DNA from 2 places in the Psychrobacillus sp. FSL W7-1493 genome. Region 1 is predicted to be linked to the other one. Evidence: a T-box and tRNA genes for the amino acid it is inferred to sense, from the RefSeq annotation. Region 1 holds a T-box; the other holds one or more tRNA genes.
What was found. A T-box is a leader RNA that pairs with one kind of tRNA and senses whether it is charged. The one in region 1 lies ahead of ileS (isoleucine--tRNA ligase), so its partner is inferred to be a tRNA-Ile.
Positions count from the first base shown of each region.

Region 2: it encodes a tRNA-Ile, which carries the amino acid that the T-box ahead of ileS (isoleucine--tRNA ligase) is inferred to sense. The anticodon was not compared.

Region 1 covers NZ_JBBOSB010000001.1:2,703,838-2,713,423, forward strand. The annotation lists gene MKX96_RS13725 (RluA family pseudouridine synthase) at 1-144, opposite strand, end outside; gene lspA (signal peptidase II) at 144-620, opposite strand; gene ileS (isoleucine--tRNA ligase) at 1,034-3,796, opposite strand; T-box leader at 3,863-4,080, opposite strand; gene MKX96_RS13740 (DivIVA domain-containing protein) at 4,133-4,642, opposite strand; gene MKX96_RS13745 (YlmH family RNA-binding protein) at 4,737-5,525, opposite strand; gene MKX96_RS13750 (YggT family protein) at 6,106-6,366, opposite strand; gene MKX96_RS13755 (cell division protein SepF) at 6,383-6,865, opposite strand; gene MKX96_RS13760 (YggS family pyridoxal phosphate-dependent enzyme) at 6,862-7,551, opposite strand; gene MKX96_RS13765 (YlmC/YmxH family sporulation protein) at 7,626-7,865, opposite strand; gene sigG (RNA polymerase sporulation sigma factor SigG) at 7,946-8,728, opposite strand; gene sigE (RNA polymerase sporulation sigma factor SigE) at 8,818-9,525, opposite strand; gene MKX96_RS13780 (sigma-E processing peptidase SpoIIGA) at 9,525-9,586, opposite strand, start outside.
Region 2 covers NZ_JBBOSB010000001.1:1,296,873-1,306,458, reverse strand. The annotation lists gene MKX96_RS06650 (o-succinylbenzoate--CoA ligase) at 1-1,072, opposite strand, end outside; gene menB (1,4-dihydroxy-2-naphthoyl-CoA synthase) at 1,176-1,994, opposite strand; gene menH (2-succinyl-6-hydroxy-2,4-cyclohexadiene-1-carboxylate synthase) at 1,991-2,815, opposite strand; gene menD (2-succinyl-5-enolpyruvyl-6-hydroxy-3-cyclohexene-1-carboxylic-acid synthase) at 2,803-4,515, opposite strand; gene MKX96_RS06630 (isochorismate synthase) at 4,508-5,869, opposite strand; gene MKX96_RS06625 (1,4-dihydroxy-2-naphthoate polyprenyltransferase) at 6,022-6,933, shown strand; tRNA gene MKX96_RS06620 (tRNA-Glu) at 7,448-7,519, opposite strand; tRNA gene MKX96_RS06615 (tRNA-Ser) at 7,527-7,617, opposite strand; tRNA gene MKX96_RS06610 (tRNA-Asn) at 7,625-7,699, opposite strand; tRNA gene MKX96_RS06605 (tRNA-Ile) at 7,704-7,780, opposite strand; tRNA gene MKX96_RS06600 (tRNA-Gly) at 7,787-7,860, opposite strand; tRNA gene MKX96_RS06595 (tRNA-Phe) at 7,869-7,944, opposite strand; tRNA gene MKX96_RS06590 (tRNA-Asp) at 8,088-8,163, opposite strand; tRNA gene MKX96_RS06585 (tRNA-Met) at 8,167-8,243, opposite strand; tRNA gene MKX96_RS06580 (tRNA-Ser) at 8,348-8,440, opposite strand; tRNA gene MKX96_RS06575 (tRNA-Ile) at 8,453-8,529, opposite strand; tRNA gene MKX96_RS06570 (tRNA-Met) at 8,536-8,609, opposite strand; tRNA gene MKX96_RS06565 (tRNA-Ala) at 8,637-8,712, opposite strand; tRNA gene MKX96_RS06560 (tRNA-Pro) at 8,730-8,806, opposite strand; tRNA gene MKX96_RS06555 (tRNA-Arg) at 8,816-8,892, opposite strand; tRNA gene MKX96_RS06550 (tRNA-Leu) at 8,909-8,997, opposite strand; tRNA gene MKX96_RS06545 (tRNA-Gly) at 9,012-9,086, opposite strand; tRNA gene MKX96_RS06540 (tRNA-Leu) at 9,104-9,188, opposite strand; tRNA gene MKX96_RS06535 (tRNA-Lys) at 9,211-9,283, opposite strand; tRNA gene MKX96_RS06530 (tRNA-Thr) at 9,290-9,365, opposite strand; tRNA gene MKX96_RS06525 (tRNA-Val) at 9,378-9,453, opposite strand; rRNA gene rrf (5S ribosomal RNA) at 9,492-9,586, opposite strand, start outside.

The DNA.
Region 1 (9,586 bases):
AGGCTCGTTATTAACTAATACACTACCATCTTTTATAAAATTTTGAATTTGTGTACGAGACCAGTCTGTATCAAAAGAAGCAATTGCTTTATCAATTCTCTCTTTTTCTTGTTCCTTTTCAATAATAAACGTTAATTCTTCCATTATTTCACCTTTTTCTTTTCAGCTCGTTCTTCTTGTAGTATAAAGATAATTACTACTACAACTCCTATAGTCAGGGCAGCATCTGCAATATTAAAAATCGGAAAATCATAGTTAACAATTGGAATGAGCACATCTACAAAATCAACTACTTCGCCTTTCCAAAGTCGATCTATAAAGTTACCAATTGCTCCACCTAGTAAAAGCATTAATCCTACTTGAAAAACAGGTTTCCCTTTTGCTTCCTTATGGAAGTAATAAATAATTGCAGCGATTACAATTATAGTAACTACCGCAAAAAATCCTATTTGTCCTTGGAGCATACCCCAAGCGGCACCACGGTTACGATGTGAAAGCAGTGCAAAGTAAGGGTCCCAAATCATAATTTGCTCACCAAGCGTCATATTTTTAACAACAAGCCATTTTGTCCATTGATCTAAGGCAATAACAAATACTGCTAGTCCATAAAATTTCCACACATTAATTCCCCCGATAATCAAATAAGCCTTAACGACCTCTCTCGTCTGTAGTAATGAATATTACATCCAACTAATAATTATTAAAAAGATTTTTGCTGAATAATATTAAACAATCTACAATAGTTTACCATAGAAACCTATCTCACGTAAAAGAGCATCTATAGATTATACAAAGAAAAGTTAGGCTTCTCTTTAACGTCCTGGGAAACTCTATGTTATATAATACTTTGCTGTTTATGCAAATACTATACTAACTCCTATAAAAAGTGCCCTAATTAACAGGTTCGCTATATAATCACTCTCATTATAAAAAAGCGAGTACGTAAACTGTAATCGTTCACGTACTCGCTTTTATTCTTTTTGACTGTTGTTTTAATGCCCTTGAATTTACATATAGGGCATCTATAAATTTATTATACGTAATGTTTTTCTACAACTTCTGCACAACGAGTACATAAAGTCGGATGAGCTTCGCTTTCTCCTACTGTTTCAGCAATAGTCCAGCAGCGTTCACATTTTTCACCATCTGCTTTTTCTATTACAACGGACGAATGCTCAAGCACTAAACTGTTTTCTGGAGCTTCAGATTGGGAGCCTCCCAGAACAAACTTAGATACGATAAATAGTTGTGCAAAGTCAATTGCATCAGTATCGAACAATACTTTATATTCATCACTAACATATAACGTAACTTTTGCTTCTAATGATTTACCAATTGTCTTCGCATTACGAGATTCCTCAAGTGCTTTAAGAACATCATCACGTAGCTCCATGATTTTTTCCCACTTAGGAGCAAGAGCTTCGAAAGCTGGGTATTCAACAGCATCTGGCATGTCAGTTAATTGGACACTTTCTTCCTTCTCATGCTCCAAATAAGCCCAAAGCTCATCTGTTGTATGTGGAAGAATTGGAGTTAACAGTTTCAATAAAGCTGAAAGTGTATCATACATTACGGATTGCATTGCACGACGATCTTTGTCATCTGCTCCATAAATATATACAACATCTTTTGCAATATCTAAATAGAACGAGCTTAATTCTCCAGATACGAAGTTATTTACTGTGTGATAAACGGTCGCAAAATCATAGCGCTCATAAGCTGCTCTAACAGTCTTAATAACTTCTTGTAATTTCATGTACATGTATTGATCTACTTCACGTAAATCTTCAAATGCTACACGATTGCTTGCTGGATTGAAATCACTGATGTTCCCATGTAAGAAGCGAAGTGTATTACGGATTTTACGATATACCTCTGTCACTTGCTTAATAATTGCATCTGAAACTCGAACGTCAGCAGTATAGTCTACTGAAGCAACCCATAGTCGTAAAATGTCAGCACCTAACTGGTTCATTACTTTTGCAGGAACAATTACATTTCCTAGTGATTTACTCATTTTACGACCATTTCCGTCTAAAATAAATCCGTGACTTAGTAGCCCTTTATATGGTGCATGACCATGCATAGCTGTACTTGTGATTAAAGAAGAGTTAAACCATCCTCGATATTGGTCAGAACCTTCTAGATATAAGTCTGCTGGGAATACCAAATCATCACGTTCTTCTAAAACACCATGGTAGGAAGACCCTGAGTCAAACCAAACGTCCATAATATCTGTCTCTTTTGTAAAGATACCATTTGGACTATGTGGATGTGTGAATCCTTCAGGAAGTAAATCTTTTGCTTCTCTTTCAAACCAAATATTCGAACCATGCTCACGGAAAAGATTTGATACATGAGCAATTGTTTCTTCTGTTAAAATCGGTTCTCCATCCTCTGCGTAAAACACTGGAATTGGCACACCCCATACACGCTGACGAGATATACACCAATCTCCACGGTCACGAATCATATTATATAAACGCGTTTCGCCCCATGCTGGTGTAAATTTAGTGTTACGTATAGATTGTAATAGCTCATCTCTAAAAGCCTCAATTGAAGCAAACCATTGTGGTGTTGCACGATAGATTACAGGCTTTTTCGTACGCCAGTCATGTGGATATGAGTGAGTAAAGAATGTAAGCTTCTCTAATGCTCCTGCTTCTTCTAATGCTTCTGTAATCGCTTTGTTGGCTGTGTCATAGAATAACCCTTCGAAGCCTGGTGCTTCCGCTGTCATTACTCCACGCTCATCTACTGGACAAAGCACATCTAGACCATAAGCTTTCCCTACGTAAAAGTCATCTTCCCCGTGTCCTGGTGCTGTATGAACACAACCAGTACCAGATTCAGTAGTTACGTGTTCACCTAGGATTATTAAAGAATCACGGTCATACAATGGATGTTTAGCAACTAGACGGTCCATTTCTTGACCAAGGATTGTACGTTCAATAGAATACTCTTCCCAGCCCAGCTCAGCTGCCACTGCTTCTACCAAGTCTTTCGCTACAACATATTTATTTTCATTTGCTTGCACAACGACATACTCCACTCGTGGATGCAATGAAATAGCAAGGTTGGCTGGAATTGTCCATGGTGTTGTCGTCCAAATAATAAACTTTGTACCTTCTTCTAATACCCCTTTACCATCTGTAACAGCAAAGCTTACATAAATGGATGGAGATTTTTTATCTTGATATTCAATTTCAGCCTCTGCTAACGCTGATTCACTTGAAGGTGACCAGTAAACAGGCTTTAATCCTTTATAAATGTAACCTTTTTTAGCCATCGCCCCAAATACCTCGATTTGGCGAGATTCAAATTCAGGCTTTAATGTCACATAAGGATTTTCCCAATCTCCACGCACACCTAAACGTTTAAACTGAGTACGTTGGTTGTCAATTTGTTGATAGGCATAATCCTCACATAGCTTTCTAAATTCAGCCAATGATAATTCTTTACGCTTAACACCTTTGTTTGTTAAAGCCTGTTCAATTGGAAGCCCGTGAGTATCCCAGCCTGGCACATAAGGAGCATGATAGCCAGTCATTGATTTGTGACGAACAATCATATCTTTTAGAACTTTGTTTAAAGCATGCCCAATATGAATATCACCATTTGCATATGGAGGACCATCATGCAGGACGAAAAATGGACGATCTTTCGTTCTTTCTAAAACCTTCTTGTAGATGTCCTGTTCTTCCCATTTTGCTTGGATATCTACTTCTTTGACCGGTAGGTTTCCTCGCATAGGAAAATCTGTTTTTGGCATTAATAATGTGTCTTTGTACTCCATTTGTTCTTCCTCCTTCATTTTTCGCAGGTAATGGTATATTTACAAATAAAAAAACCCCTCATCCCAAAAAGGGACGAGAAGTTATGCTCGCGGTACCACCCTACTTGCGATTACCAAAAGTAATCGCCGCTTAGTATGTCATAACGGGACATATCCGAAGACACTTAAAAATTCAGTGTCCTTGCTCCAAAGTGATTTTCTAAAACGCTTCATTGCTTGAGCTTCCACCATCCCCAAGTCGCTTGACTGAAATCATTTTTAGACGTCTTTTTCAATGCATGTATATATGATATGAAATTATTATAGGAAATGTACGGCCAGCAGTCAAGAAATCTCTTAATCCTCTGTAGCAGAAATACGGTCGACAGCAGTAGAATCTACATCATACTCCATCAAATGATTCCAATCGTCTGTATTAATAAGATCTAATTGAGCCTCTACTAGCATTTTAAAGCGATTTCTAAACACTTTAGACTGTTTCTTCAATTCCTCTATTTCTAAAGCAATTCTCCGAGCTTTAGATAGAGCTTCATTGACAATACGGTCTGCATTTTTTTCTGCCTCTTTTACAATAAGCTTTGCTTCTTTTTGAGAGTTTCGTCTTACTTCCTCAGCAGCCTCTTGGGCAACAACTATGGATTTATGTAAGGTTTCTTCTATAGTGGTGAAATGGCCAACCTTTTCACTAGATGACTTCAATTTAAGCTCTAACTCTTTTTTTTCTTTGATGAGTATCTCTAAGTCTTTCATGATTTGATCCAGAAATTCGTTTACTTCATCTTCGTTATAACCTCTGAATCCTTTACTGAACTCTTTGTTATGTATATCAAGTGGTGTTAGTGGCATCCTATCCATCTCCTTTACATACTAATCTTCTTCCCTCTATTATACATTTCCGGCAGGTTGAAAACATCTAAATTTCAAATTTAATTTAAGGAAATCACTTTTTTGGCTCTAATCTACCAATTTGCAGTCTAATTTTGTCTTTTTTTGTTCTTCCTTCAATCATCAATAACTTTAATCGACCAAATCCTCTTACAGAAATTAGATCTAACTCCTGTAACTCTAGGGATGTTTGTTCTTTTACAGTGAAATTGACCTTTACTTTTCCACCTTGAATGATAGAAGCAGACTTTTGCCGAGAAATATTGAAAATAGATGAGATAACTGTATCCAGCCTTAAAGAGCTAACCGTATGATTTTCAGAAGTCCATATTTCTTGCTGTCTAAAATAGTTAGCCGGATCTTCTACTACTTCCATATGAACTTTAACCTTACCAATACTGACGAAATTTGCTCTAACGTAGTCAAGAACCTCTGTAGCAACTACAAACTGAATAGATCCTTCCTCCACACGAATATCACCAAACTTACTTCGATCAATCCCTAAGGACATCATCGAACCGAGTACATCTTGATGCTTTAATGTTACAAATTTTTGCGGATACTTTACTTCCACTACGGTCATATTATAATCAGATTCCGCCGGTTCGAAATATGAGGGATAAAGTAGTATCCTTTTTCTCTCCGCGTCCTCTAAAGCACCAGCAGAGCTAGACTCAATTATTTCATATTGCCCACGTATAGACTCCACGATAAATTGTTGTCTCGGGTCTAAGAAATCCGTTAGCTTTGGCGCATAACGATCCTCAACCTCTCTCATCATACTAACCGTTTGCTCGATAAAAGGTTGCTCTTCTTTCCTAAAATGCTGTAATAAATGTTCCATATAATCAAGACCTCACTGAAATTTATAATTAGAAAAGCACAATCTCCTGTCTCTGCCCCGACAGGCAAATGGGAAAAAGCACAGAAAAACTTTTTTTAGTTAGCTTTGTTAAAGTTATTGGTTGATTTTGACCAACAATTCTTTTTTATAGTGACTATAAACATTAAAAAAGGAACTTTCAAATGGCTATTAAGAACATAAATAGATGATGTAAATGGGGTTGGTGACAGTTTTTCAGCTTTGTTTATGCGAGTAAATTGATTAGCGGTTTATCGATGCTAAAGCTGTTACCATTTATTGATTGGAGCACCAGACGGCGACTCCGGTGGGATGAGTGAGACAAATAAGACATCACAACCACGCGCGCAAGCGTTGGGTGATGGCTTATCGCTCACCCCGCGGAAAGCGTCCGGCTGGGGCGACAAATCAATTCTACTCTCTGATCTAAGATTTCTTTGCATCATAAATCAACCATAACCTTTAACATAGCCTTTTAGTTTAGTTAAATTGCTTGTCTTTGTTTAACCCGAGGGGGGCAAGAATAAATAATATATTTTAAAAAAACCTCACAAATGTGAGGTTAAATGTAATGACCTAGAGATATAATCCCTCTCATAGCTATATTAAGAACAAATATAGCAACAATCGGTGAAATATCAATCATACCTATTGGTGGGATAATCTTACGAAAGGGCTCTAAGTAGGGCTCACATATTCTCCCTAAAAATTGTCCTACCGCAGATTCTTTCACATTAGGTACCCATGACATAAAGATATAAATAATCAACGCAAATGAGTAAATTTGTACTAATTGTGCCAATAAATATAAAATCAAATCCATTATAATAACTCCTCTATTAATCTAGATCGTTGTAGTAGTAATCCGATATTGAGCCCGCTACTTCTACCGAATCAGGGGCACATAAGAATATATCTGTTCCTATTCTTTGAATATCTCCACCTAAAGCATATACTGTTCCACTTAAAAAGTCGATTATTCTAATTCCTTGTTCCTTGTCAATACGTTGTAAATTAACTATAACTGCTTTTTTGTTCTTTAAATGCTCTGAAATGTCTTGTGCCTCAGCATAGACTCTTGGTTCAATTAAAATTACCTTTGAGGACTTTTGCATATTTTGAATACTAACAAGATTCGTAGCAGCAGTTTCCTTAGGAGCAGCATTAAATTTGCGTTCTTTAGGATATGATGATTTTACTGGCTGTTGTCGTACTTGTTCTGGTTCTACTGCACGATTTTGTGTTCTAGGTTGCTGAGGTGTTGTAGTATCTTCATCCTCTTCTAAATAGAAGAAGTTTTTTACCCAATTCTTCATACTCATTCATCCTCCTTGTCTTTGCCGACTAATGCTGTTCCTATTCGTATAAATGTAGCTCCCTCTTCAATAGCTATTTCGTAATCTCCGGACATACCCATGGATAGCTCCTTACACGGGGCGTGTGGAAGTTGTTTTGCAGCAATTCTTAGTTGAAGCTCTTTTAAGCTACGGAAAACTTTTCGTATTAAAGCCTTATCTTCCGTATTCGGTGCCATTGTCATTAGACCGACTACACGTATATGTGAATAATCTTTAAGAGTGTCAATAAACAATTCAGCTTCTTCCATAGATAGACCATGCTTGGATTGTTCCTCAGAAACATTCACTTGAACAAAGCAATTTTTAACATTGTCTGCTCTTTTTTCAATTTCCTCGGCCAAGCTTTTACGATCTAAGGAGTGCAGATAATCTATCTCATTGATTACCGATTTTACTTTCCTAGTTTGCAATGAGCCTATGTAGTGCCATTTTACGTTAGCTGAAATAGCTTCTAATTTTCTTTTAAGTCCTTCAGGTCTGTTTTCTCCAAGATGCAATATTTCATTTTGAATAACTTCCTCCGTACGTTCTACTGAAACTTCCTTTGTAACAGCAATAAGTGTTACATCGTCAAAATTTCGATTAGAGCGTACACAGGCTTCTTCAATATGCTTTTGAATATTAATTAAATTATTATGAACATTTGACATTTTAAACCAACTCTTCATCTAGTGTTTTGTTCATTGTATCAATGAAATGGCGTTTTATCAATAAAGAACAGTACCTATTCTCTGTTTTTGGCAACAATTATTACATCTTTTCCAATAACAGCTATATTTTGTACGCTAATTTTTTTCGTTTCCCTTTTTTTATTGAAAAATGTGGGGTATGCCCCATTAGTTTCTACAATAAAGGAAATGATATGACCTGTTTCTTTATCTATTTCTGCATCCACTATAAAGCCCAATAATTGCCCAGAATTAGCCTCAATGACTTCTTTTTGTTGCGCATCTGAAAACTTCAACAGTTCCCCTCCTTTTTTATAGTATATTCATGAAAATAGAAAAAAACGCTTTTTCTGACGAGAAAAAGCGTTTAGGATTGTTATTTAGGATTTAACTGATTTTGAATAGTAGATAAAGCACTTTTCTCTAGTCTTGAGATTTGAGCCTGCGAGAGACCCAGGTCGGTAGCTATTTCTGTTTGTGTCGCACCAAAGTATATTCTTTTCGTTAATATTTTCTTTTGTCGCGAGTCTAAGTTTTGAAAGCTCTCTTTTACCGTAAAATAAGTAACCCATTGATCTTCTGATACATCATTATCACATAATTGATCCATCATATAAATAGCATCTCCTCCATCACTGAAAATTGGTTCTTGAAGAGAGACAGGATCTTGAATTGCATCTAGCGATAGTAATATATCTTCTACTGGTATCTCAAGTATTTTAGACAAATCCTCTAATGTCGGTTCTTCCAAATGTTCGTTAATATATTGTTCCTTGGCTTTCATAGCCTTATAAGCAATATCTCTTAGTGATCTAGAAACCCTTACAGAATGGTGGTCACGCAAATGTCTTTTTATCTCACCAATGATCATAGGCACTGCATATGTGGAAAAACGCACATTATGTTTTAAATCAAAATTTTCAATGGACTTTATAAGCCCTATGCAACCTACCTGGAATAAGTCATCTGCTTGCTCGCCTCTATAAGCGAAGCGCTGTACTAGACTTAAAACTAATCTTAAATTACCCATTACCAATTCATCTTTAACCGAATCTTCGCCAGCTTGTAAGCGAATAAATAATGCTTTCATTTCTTCGTGGGTTAGTAAAGGAAGCTTTGATGTGTCAATGCCGCATAATTCAACTTTTGTTCTCGTCATAGATCTTCCTCCGGACTTTTTAATAGTTCTTAGTCAGTTTATCCGCCGGTTAAAAGATTATTCGGAGCATAGCTATCCAATTTCACCCATTAGGCAATCGGTTCATTCAGTACTTCTTTTAAATCTAAAATTATTTTTTTCTCTAATCTTGAGATATAAGATTGGGAAATTCCAAGATGATCAGCTACCTCTTTTTGAGTCATTTCCTCTTGTCCGTTGAGCCCAAAACGACATTGCATAATATATTTTTCTCTATTTCCCAATAAATTTATAGCTTCAAAAACATGCTGACGTTCTAGCTTTTTTTCGACATCCTCTATTATTAGGTCTTCACTTGTACCCAGAATATCGGAAAGTAGTAATTCATTACCATCTGAATCAGAATTTAAAGGCTCATCAAATGAAACTTCTGATTTCATGCGGTTCGTTTTTCTCAAATGCATAAGAATTTCGTTTTCAATACATCTTGAAGCATAGGTTGCTAACTTAATGCCTTTATCTAAATTGAACGTTTCTACCGCTTTTATAAGTCCGATGGATCCAATACTAATCAAATCTTCTATGTTTGTATTCGTTTGATCGAATCTTCTAGCAATGTATACTACAAGTCTTAAATTTCTTTCGATTAACACATCTCTTGCGTACTCATCTCCATCCATAAAAGCTAGTAGCATTTCTCGTTCCTCATCTCTCGTCAATGGTTTTGGTAATGATTCACTTCCACCAATATAATGGACTCCTTTTCTTCTAAATGAAAGAATCCAATAATAAAATCGACGTAGCATATTTAATATCATTATTTAGCACTCCTTTTTTTCAAATGATAGTACGAGGAACTATGTAAGATACCGTCTGCCT
Region 2 (9,586 bases), 1.4 Mb from region 1:
CTCCCGTATGGAGCCACCCATCATCCTGTGGATCCTTGGAAGATGATGCTCCAACATAACCTTTCGTAACATGTGGTCCTTTAATACAGATTTCTCCTATCTCCTTTTCTCCAGAAATACGTATTTCTGCGAAAAAGAGTGGCTTTCCTGCTGAGCCTAGCTTACGAATAGCATCCTCACTAGACAATGTCGTGGTTTGTGAAGACGTCTCCGTCATACCATATGTCTGTAAAACAGGTATCTTACATTTAATGGCTCGTTCCAAATAATGGAGAGGAACAGGCCCTCCACCGACTAGCATAGATTGGAAAGTATCCGGGAATGTTAGATTCCGTTCCTCTAAGACACTAATCAATCTTTCTAACGTTACAGCGACTACAGACATTCTAGTAACAGTTCCATTTAAAATTTCCTCTATAGACTTATATGCATCAAACTTTGTATGCAGGCTGACTGTCATACCATATAGAACGGAACGCATTAGAATAGAAAATCCGCTAATATGAAACAATGGCATTGCGCATAACCAGCAATCATTAGGCTGAACACCTAGATTTAAAGCAGATCCAGTTGCACTCATCACATGGTTTTCCAGTGTTTGGCGGACGCCCTTTGGCTTCCCTGTCGTACCAGATGTGTACATAATAGTGATTGTTCTATCCTTTGGCCATTCATAGTCTATTTGAAATCTCTTGTTAGAGGCTTCTGTAACCTGATTAAAGGATATCCGGTTACCATACGTCAAGCTTCTATCTAACCGATCGACTAATAATACGTCAGACTGACTATCATTTAATTGATAAATCAGCTCGTCCTCTGTTAAACGTTCATTAAGCATGACAAGCTCACAGCCCAATTGCATGCAGCCATGTAAAACTGTCACTAGCTGTGGGCTGGAGGACGCCAATATAGCAATTCTCATCCCTTTGTTAACACCTAATGTATGTAGCTTCTCGGCAAAGTCTATTGCCTCCTGATGTAATTGGGAGAATGTCCATTGTTGGTCTTCAAATATGATAGCTAATCTATTTGGCGTAAGACTTGCTCGTTTAACCAAGAGATTAGGGTACATAAAAAACAACTCCTTTATTAAGTAAAGCACAAGCAAATGTATTCTATCTTTTAAAAAAAGCTGCCCTTTAAAGGACAGCTTAGGAAAACTCATAAATTTCTAATCACGGGAAACGTGGGAATTGACCAAAGTCTGGTTTACGTTTTTCTTTAAACGCATCGCGACCTTCTTTAGCTTCCTCAGTTGTGTAATAAAGAAGTGTTGCATCTCCAGCTAATTGTTGAAGACCAGCAAGTCCATCTGTATCAGCATTCATAGCTGCTTTTAAGAAACGAAGTGCGGTTGGGCTCTTTTCTAGCATTTCCTCACACCATTGAACAGTCTCGTCCTCTAGTTGCTCATAAGGAACAACAGTGTTAACTAAGCCCATATCTAACGCTTGTTTTGCATCATATTGACGGCATAGGTACCAAATTTCACGTGCTTTCTTGTGACCAATGATACGAGCTAAATAGCCTGAACCATATCCAGCATCAAAGGAGCCTACGTTTGGACCAGTTTGTCCAAAAATAGCATTGTCCGCAGCGATTGTTAAGTCACAAACTACGTGTAATACATGACCTCCACCAATTGCATATCCAGCTACCATAGCTACAACTGGCTTAGGAATTATACGGATTAAACGTTGTAGGTCTAATACGTTTAGACGAGGAATTTCATCCTCTCCTACGTATCCACCATGTCCGCGAACCTTTTGGTCTCCACCAGAACAGAAAGCTTTTTCGCCTTCTCCAGTTAGAATAATTACACCAACATTTTTGTCATCGCGTGCGCGAGAAAATGCGTCGATCATTTCCATCACTGTTTTAGGACGGAAAGCATTTCGCACTTCTGGGCGATTAATCGTTACTTTAGCAATTCCATTATAGAATTCATATTTAATGTCTTCATATGTATGTAATGTTGTCCATTCACGAGTCATCTTACATCCTCCTTCAAAATTATATCCTCTACTATTGTAGCAAACAATTTGGGATTTTCCACATGAATTGCATGGCCCACACCATTTATTATTTTCCAGTCAGCATTTGGTAATATAGCTAACATCTTTTTAGCAATTTCACAGAACTTCTTATCTAGCTCTCCCGTTAACATGATTACTGGAAATTCAAGAGAGCCTAGCTTATCCCATAACGAAGGCTGCACTCCAGTGCTAAATCCCGTCAAGCTATTCGACAAACCCATTGCTGTTTGAGATATTCGCTCTTCTCTTATCTGTTGCTGCTTCTTCAGTGATAAACTCTTTTGCGAATCAAACAAAGGGATCTGCTCCCAGTGATCTGTAAATGCAAGGACACCGTCTACTAGAATTTTTTCAGCCAGCTTGCTATCCGCTAATTTTCTTTGTATACGAGCTTCCTCATCCTTTATGCCTGGAGAACTGCTTTCTAGTATTAAACAGTCGACCTCATACTTACTTGCATAGGCAAGTGCCAATCTACCACCCATAGAATACCCTATAAGCGTAAAATGATCCCAGCCTATCTGTTGGATTAGTGCATGGAGATCCTCCACCTGCTCCCCAGCAAAGTAACGGCTAGCATTTTCAGGCTTGTCACTTTCCCCGTGGCCAATTAAATCAATGGTTAGCAGCTCAATAGAAGGATCTAGAGAAGCAATAACTTCCTCCCATGTCCTACTAGATCCAGTAAATCCATGCAGAAAGACTGCCTTCTTCTCGGCACCTGTATTGTACCTATTAACTTTCATTTGAATGGACCTAACGGTTATTAAGCTTTCCAAGTGACATCCAGCTCCTTAGTGATTGCTGCCCAAAGCTTTCGATGAGTTTCTGTATTGTTCTGTCGATCTGTACGAACTTCAATCATACGAATATTCTTCGTTTTATCCTTACTTAAGACAGCTTGAAAATCTTCCTTAGTATGTACTACATCATATTGAGCATCGTACATAGTAGCAATAGCTGAAAATTCAAGCCCTGTAGGTGTCCCGAACAAATGCTCAAAGTAATTAGTTTCCGTAGATTGTGGCAAGTAAGAGAATATGCCCCCTCCATCATTATTCATAATAACAATGGTTAAATCTGTTTCGCTAAAACGAGTGACTATTAATCCATTTACATCATGGAGAAATGCCAAATCCCCGATTAATAGATAGCCAGGTCTTTTAGTTGCTACTTGAATTCCTAAAGCAGTAGACACGACTCCATCAATTCCGTTTGTTCCTCTATTGGCATATACATGGATATCCTTAGCGGTTTTATTGAAAAAGGTATCTACATCACGTATAGGCATGCTGCTACTAGCTATTAAATCCGTTTTGTCTGGAAGCACCTCAAATAATGTTCCTGCTAAGGCACCCTCGTCTGTTTGCTCTGAAATATACGTCTGAATATGATTCGTTGCTATATCATTGGCCTTAGACCAATTTTCTAGATAGCTAGATGGTTGTTTTTCTCCTACCTGCAACCAAAGAGATGACGGATCTACTTGTAAGTGATGGGTTACGACATGAAGAGAGTCTCTAAATAATGGGCTTTCATCTACAGCTATAAAGGTTTTAGGAGGGTTTGCCTCTAAAAACTTCATAAGAGGCTTAGAAACCGGCTGAGCTCCAAAACGAATGACAGCATTAGGGATAGCTGATTGCATAAACACTTCACTTTTTAAAATAGCGTCATATTGGTCTATACATAAATGCATACAATCCTTAGGTACATTACTTCGAAGCGTGGACAATGGATCCGCTAGTACTGGCCATTGTATAGCTTTCACAAACTCCCAGAAACCTACTGTTGAGTTTAAGGAATCCCCTGCAATAATAAGTCCCTTCTCTGTGTCTGTTATTAACTGAGTATACCAATGGATGCATTCTTTACTTGGCACAAGCATCCCTAATTCTGTTTGCTGCATTTGAGGCACGGAAGCAGGCCGATCCATTTCTAACAATAGTGGCTCACGAAACGGCACGTTGATATGAACTGGTCCCATCGGTGCATTCCTAGTAGAAGAAACTGCACGATGAATATGTCTCTCTATAAACGCGAGGCTTTCTTCTCTTTCCTCAGGTAAGGGAAAATCAACCGACCATTTTACATGCTTACCAAATAGATGTATTTGGTCTATCGCTTGAGGAGCACCTACCTCTCTAAGTTCATGTGGGCGATCCGCTGTCACAATAAGTAATGGTATTCTTGCATAATATGCTTCCACTATCGCCGGAAAGAAATTCGCAGCAGCAGTACCAGAAGTACACAATAGAACAACAGGGTTCTTTTTCGCTTTGGCAATTCCTAAAGCAAAATATCCTGCAGAACGCTCATCAATTTGTCTATATAAGTTAAAGCCTGTCGTTTTTGCAAACCCATATGCTAAAGGAGTGGATCTAGATCCTGGGCATAGCACGATATCCTCTATGCCCGCTTGTTTAATAGTTTCTACAAATTGATTGACATAAGATGTTAGAAAGCTCGCGTTAGTCATTCATATTTCCTCCCAAAGTTCGAAGCATTGGTCGGAATTTGACTCTTGTTTCTTCAAACTCTTCTAAAGAGGTGGACTCGGAAACTAATCCGCCTCCAGCATATAAATAAGCGTATTGGTTTTCTATGAGAGCGGAACGAATACCTACCGCAAACTCTCCATCTCCCTCGGCATTCACCCAGCCGATTGGAGCGGCATAGTAACCACGGTTCATTTGTTCAGATTCTCTAATAATCTCAATGGCCTCTTGTCGAGGTTCACCACCAAGTGCTGGTGTCGGATGCATAGCTTCTACAAACTCGAAAAGAGAAGAGCTTCCTTTAATTTTTCCCTCTATAGGTGTAAACAAGTGCTGAATATCTCTTATTTTCATAAGCTTTGGTCTAGCTGGAATCTTAACCTGCTCACAATATTGCTCAAATACTTTTCTAATCATCTGAACAACATATTCATGTTCCATTAAGTTTTTATTATCCGATAATAGCGCATCTCCAAGCTTCTTATCTTCCACTTGGTCTTTTCCTCTTCGAACGGATCCAGCCAAACCAGCAGATTCAACCTTGCCATTTTCCAGTTTTACTAATCTCTCTGGAGTCGCCCCAAAGAAAGTCTTGTCTTCTTTCTCAAGACCAAATAAATAACTTTCAGGTTGCTCCATCGATGCATTGTAAATTGCTGTAGATGGTGAAAAGATATCATCAAAGGTTAACTTTAGGGAGCGCCCAATGACTACCTTGTTTACTTCCTTATTACGAATTCTTTCCGTTACAGTTTCAACCGCTGATAAGTATTCTTCCTTTAATCTATCTTCTCGTTGAAGAAGATGTGGCTTTTTATGGACCTTTAGTTCTTTCACTTGAGCTGTATGAATTAATGTATCTCTTTCTATACGTAAACGCTCAAAAGCTGCAGAGCTGTCCTCTTCCTCTGTAATATGATGAATACTTACAAAAGCCTGGTCGTCCTGTATGACTAATTGAAATGTAGCCACAGCAAAAAAACTAGACGGGAAGCTATTCCATTCCGATGATATATTATTTGAAGGATCGAAAGAGAATCCACCAAATAGAATTGGAGACACATCTGCTTTCTCTATTAATGAGCATGCACAAAGGTCGTCCCATTTTTGAGCTATATCGGTGTATCTATTTTTCTCTAAATCATTAGACAGAACATAGGCATGTCCAAGTCCAACCAATGTGAACGTTTTCTCTTTGTTTTGCCAAAAGAATCGTTTCCCTTTATAGTAATCCTCTCCTGCCTCAAAAAAAGCATGAGCAGACATTCTAGATACTTCTATTGTTTCTGTATAAAAACGTAATGTTGATTTATTTTGCCCGGTGGTGTTCGGCATATATATGACCTCCGTATAAATTACCTGCTAGTTTAAGTTCATGTTTTATTACTCTACCCTTTATCATACAACTTTCTCCGCGTTTCGGCACACATTTAGCTACAAATGTATGCTAAAATTGAAGTTGATTCTTTAAAAGGAGAGAAATTTATATGTCACAAGAACTACAAGCTGATAAAGGCTGGCGTATATGGTGGAAGTTAACAAGACCACACACGTTAACTGCATCGTTTGCCCCTGTATTTTTAGGTACAATGATTGCCCTTTATTACGTAAATATTGATTGGCCTTTATTCTTAGCAATGCTCATTGCGTGCTTGTTTATACAAGCTGCTACGAATATGTTTAATGAGTACTACGACTTTGAAAGAGGTCTAGATAGTGAAGAATCTATCGGCATTGGTGGCGCAATAGTCCGCAATGGTGTCAAACCAAAGACAGTGCTTCAACTAGCCTTAGTACTATACGTCCTAGCCGCTCTGTTAGGTATTTATATTTGTTCCCAATCATCTTGGCTTTTATTGATCATTGGTGCCGTTTGTATGCTCATTGGATACTTATATACCGGTGGACCTTACCCAATAGCTTATACACCGTTTGGAGAACTATTCAGTGGCGTGGTTATGGGAATGTTTATTGTTTTAATTGCTACATACATTCAGGTAGGTTCTATACCAAACTTTGCCTTGTTCCTATCTATCCCTAGCACTCTGCTTGTCGCTGCTATTATGCTTTCTAATAATATTCGAGATATTGTAGAGGATACAAAAGGCGGTAGGAAAACAATGGCTATCTTAATAGGTAGAGACAATGCTATTAATGTGTTAGCCTTATTTTTTATCGTTTCTTATGTATGGATCATCTTACTAGTAATTCTACAAATTATTACACCTTGGGCTTTACTAGTCTTCCTAAGTGCTAAGAAACCACTAGATGCTATAAAGCTATTTAAATCTAAAGAGAATCACCTTGAAGTTGGATTAGCAATGAAAAACACCGCACTTACCAATACCATTTTCGTATTTCTTTTAGGTATTGGCTTGTTAATAGGATTTTTAATATGATGATCAGTCAGGAAGTTAAACGCTTCCTGGCTTTTTTATTTGTGAAGTTTAAATTAGAGGTTGGAGAAGTGTAAACGAAGAAAGAAAAATCTAACCAAATAATAGATTTTGAGTAGTTTCTTTAGAATCGGACGGTTTTGTTCAATAATCGGTCGGTTAGGCATAATAATCGGTTGGTTCCCTTCAACAATCGGTCGGTTTTACCTGATAATCGGTCGGTGGAAGAACTTTTAGGAGTAAATCTCTTCACAAGAAGATAACGCTCCAAATGCTATAATGTAGAACCTACTCGATCACTTTAATGTAATCGTTCTGCTAACAATATTTGAAAGGAATTTCACAAACATGACAGGGAAGTTATTATAATTAAGTGCAGTATAGATTTACTACAATAAATACATTACTTTTCTTAATACCTCTTCCCTTAAGGACCTGCAGTGTTATAACGATCCTTACATATCATAAAGATAAAATAAAAAAGACAACCACCGAAGTGATTGTCTTTTTAAAGTTATGACCCCTACGGGATTCGAACCCGTGTTACCGCCGTGAAAGGGCGGTGTCTTAACCGCTTGACCAAGGGGCCTTATATATGGCGGAGAAGGAGGGATTTGAACCCTCGCGCCGGTTGCCCGACCTACACCCTTAGCAGGGGCGCCTCTTCAGCCACTTGAGTACTTCCCCATATATATGGCTCCGAAGGTAGGACTCGAACCTACGACCAATCGGTTAACAGCCGATTGCTCTACCACTGAGCTACTTCGGAATAATGGTGGGCCTAAATGGACTCGAACCATCGACCTCACGCTTATCAGGCGTGCGCTCTAACCAGCTGAGCTATAGGCCCATTAATTGGAGCGGGTGAAGAGAATCGAACTCTCATCATCAGCTTGGAAGGCTGAGGTTTTACCACTAAACTACACCCGCGTGATAAATGGTGGCTCAGGACGGAATCGAACCGCCGACACAAGGATTTTCAGTCCTTTGCTCTACCGACTGAGCTACTGAGCCTCTTCGATTTACGCTAAGCGGCACAACTCTTTGTCAGCTTCACTCACTCATTCAGTCACGTACTTTAGTACGCTTCTTCTTTCGTTCGATTGCTTCCTCGATTTGCTTGCTTATCCTAAATCTCTAACATATTGAATAATAAATGGCGGTCCCGACCGGGATCGAACCGGCGATCTCCTGCGTGACAGGCAGGCATGTTAACCGCTACACCACGGGACCATTTGGTTGCGGGGACAGGATTTGAACCTGTGACCTTCGGGTTATGAGCCCGACGAGCTACCGAACTGCTCCACCCCGCGACAATAAAATCGTTGAAATTTAAATCAACTATGTATTTAATAACTTTTCCGTTTCCAAGCTTACTTGCATAGATGTTATGTATAATTTCCCACTAACAATAAGATGGAGGAGGAAGAGGGATTCGAACCCCCGCGCGGTATGACCCGCCTGTCGGTTTTCAAGACCGATCCCTTCAGCCAGACTTGGGTATTCCTCCGAAAAATTATGTTGGTGGACCTTGCAGGACTCGAACCTGCGACCGGACGGTTATGAGCCGTCTGCTCTAACCAACTGAGCTAAAGGTCCTTAAGATGGCGGCAGAGGGAGTCGAACCCACGACCTTTCGGGTATGAACCGAATGCTCTAGCCAGCTGAGCTACGCCGCCAGGAACTTTAAAAGAAAATTTTATATTTGGTGGAGCCTAGCGGGATCGAACCGCTGACCTCCTGCGTGCAAGGCAGGCGCTCTCCCAGCTGAGCTAAGGCCCCAAATTTTTATTAATAACTGGTCGGGAAGACAGGATTCGAACCTGCGACCCCTTGGTCCCAAACCAAGTGCTCTACCAAGCTGAGCTACTTCCCGTATATATATTGGCGCGCCCGGCAGGAGTCGAACCCACAACCTTCTGATCCGTAGTCAGACGCTCTATCCAATTGAGCTACGGGCGCTAATGTTACTTAAAAGTGGTGCCGAGGACCGGAATCGAACCGGTACGGTAGTCACCTACCGCAGGATTTTAAGTCCTGTGCGTCTGCCAGTTCCGCCACCCCGGCACTTAGTGAATCTTTGGAGCGGAAGACGAGGTTCGAACTCGCGACCCCCACCTTGGCAAGGTGGTGTTCTACCACTGAACTACTTCCGCTCGGTTATTAAATTAAATGGTGCGGGTGAAGGGAGTCGAACCCCCACGCCTTGCGGCGCTAGATCCTAAGTCTAGTGCGTCTGCCAGTTCCGCCACACCCGCATATTTATTTCACAAAAGTGAATGAGCCATGAAGGACTCGAACCTTCGACCCTCTGATTAAAAGTCAGATGCTCTACCAACTGAGCTAATGGCTCGGAAAATGGTGCCGGAGAAAGGACTTGAACCCTCAACCTACTGATTACAAGTCAGTTGCTCTACCAGTTGAGCTACTCCGGCAGGAGTAAGTAATGGTGGAGGATGACGGGCTCGAACCGCCGACCCTCTGCTTGTAAGGCAGATGCTCTCCCAGCTGAGCTAATCCTCCTGGGTATTAAAATGTGATTTTATGTATTTTTATTGCAAGCCCAGCGACGTCCTACTCTTGCAGGGGGAGACCCCCAACTACCATCGGCGCTGAAGAGCTTAACTTCCGTGTTCGGTATGGGAACGGGTGTGAC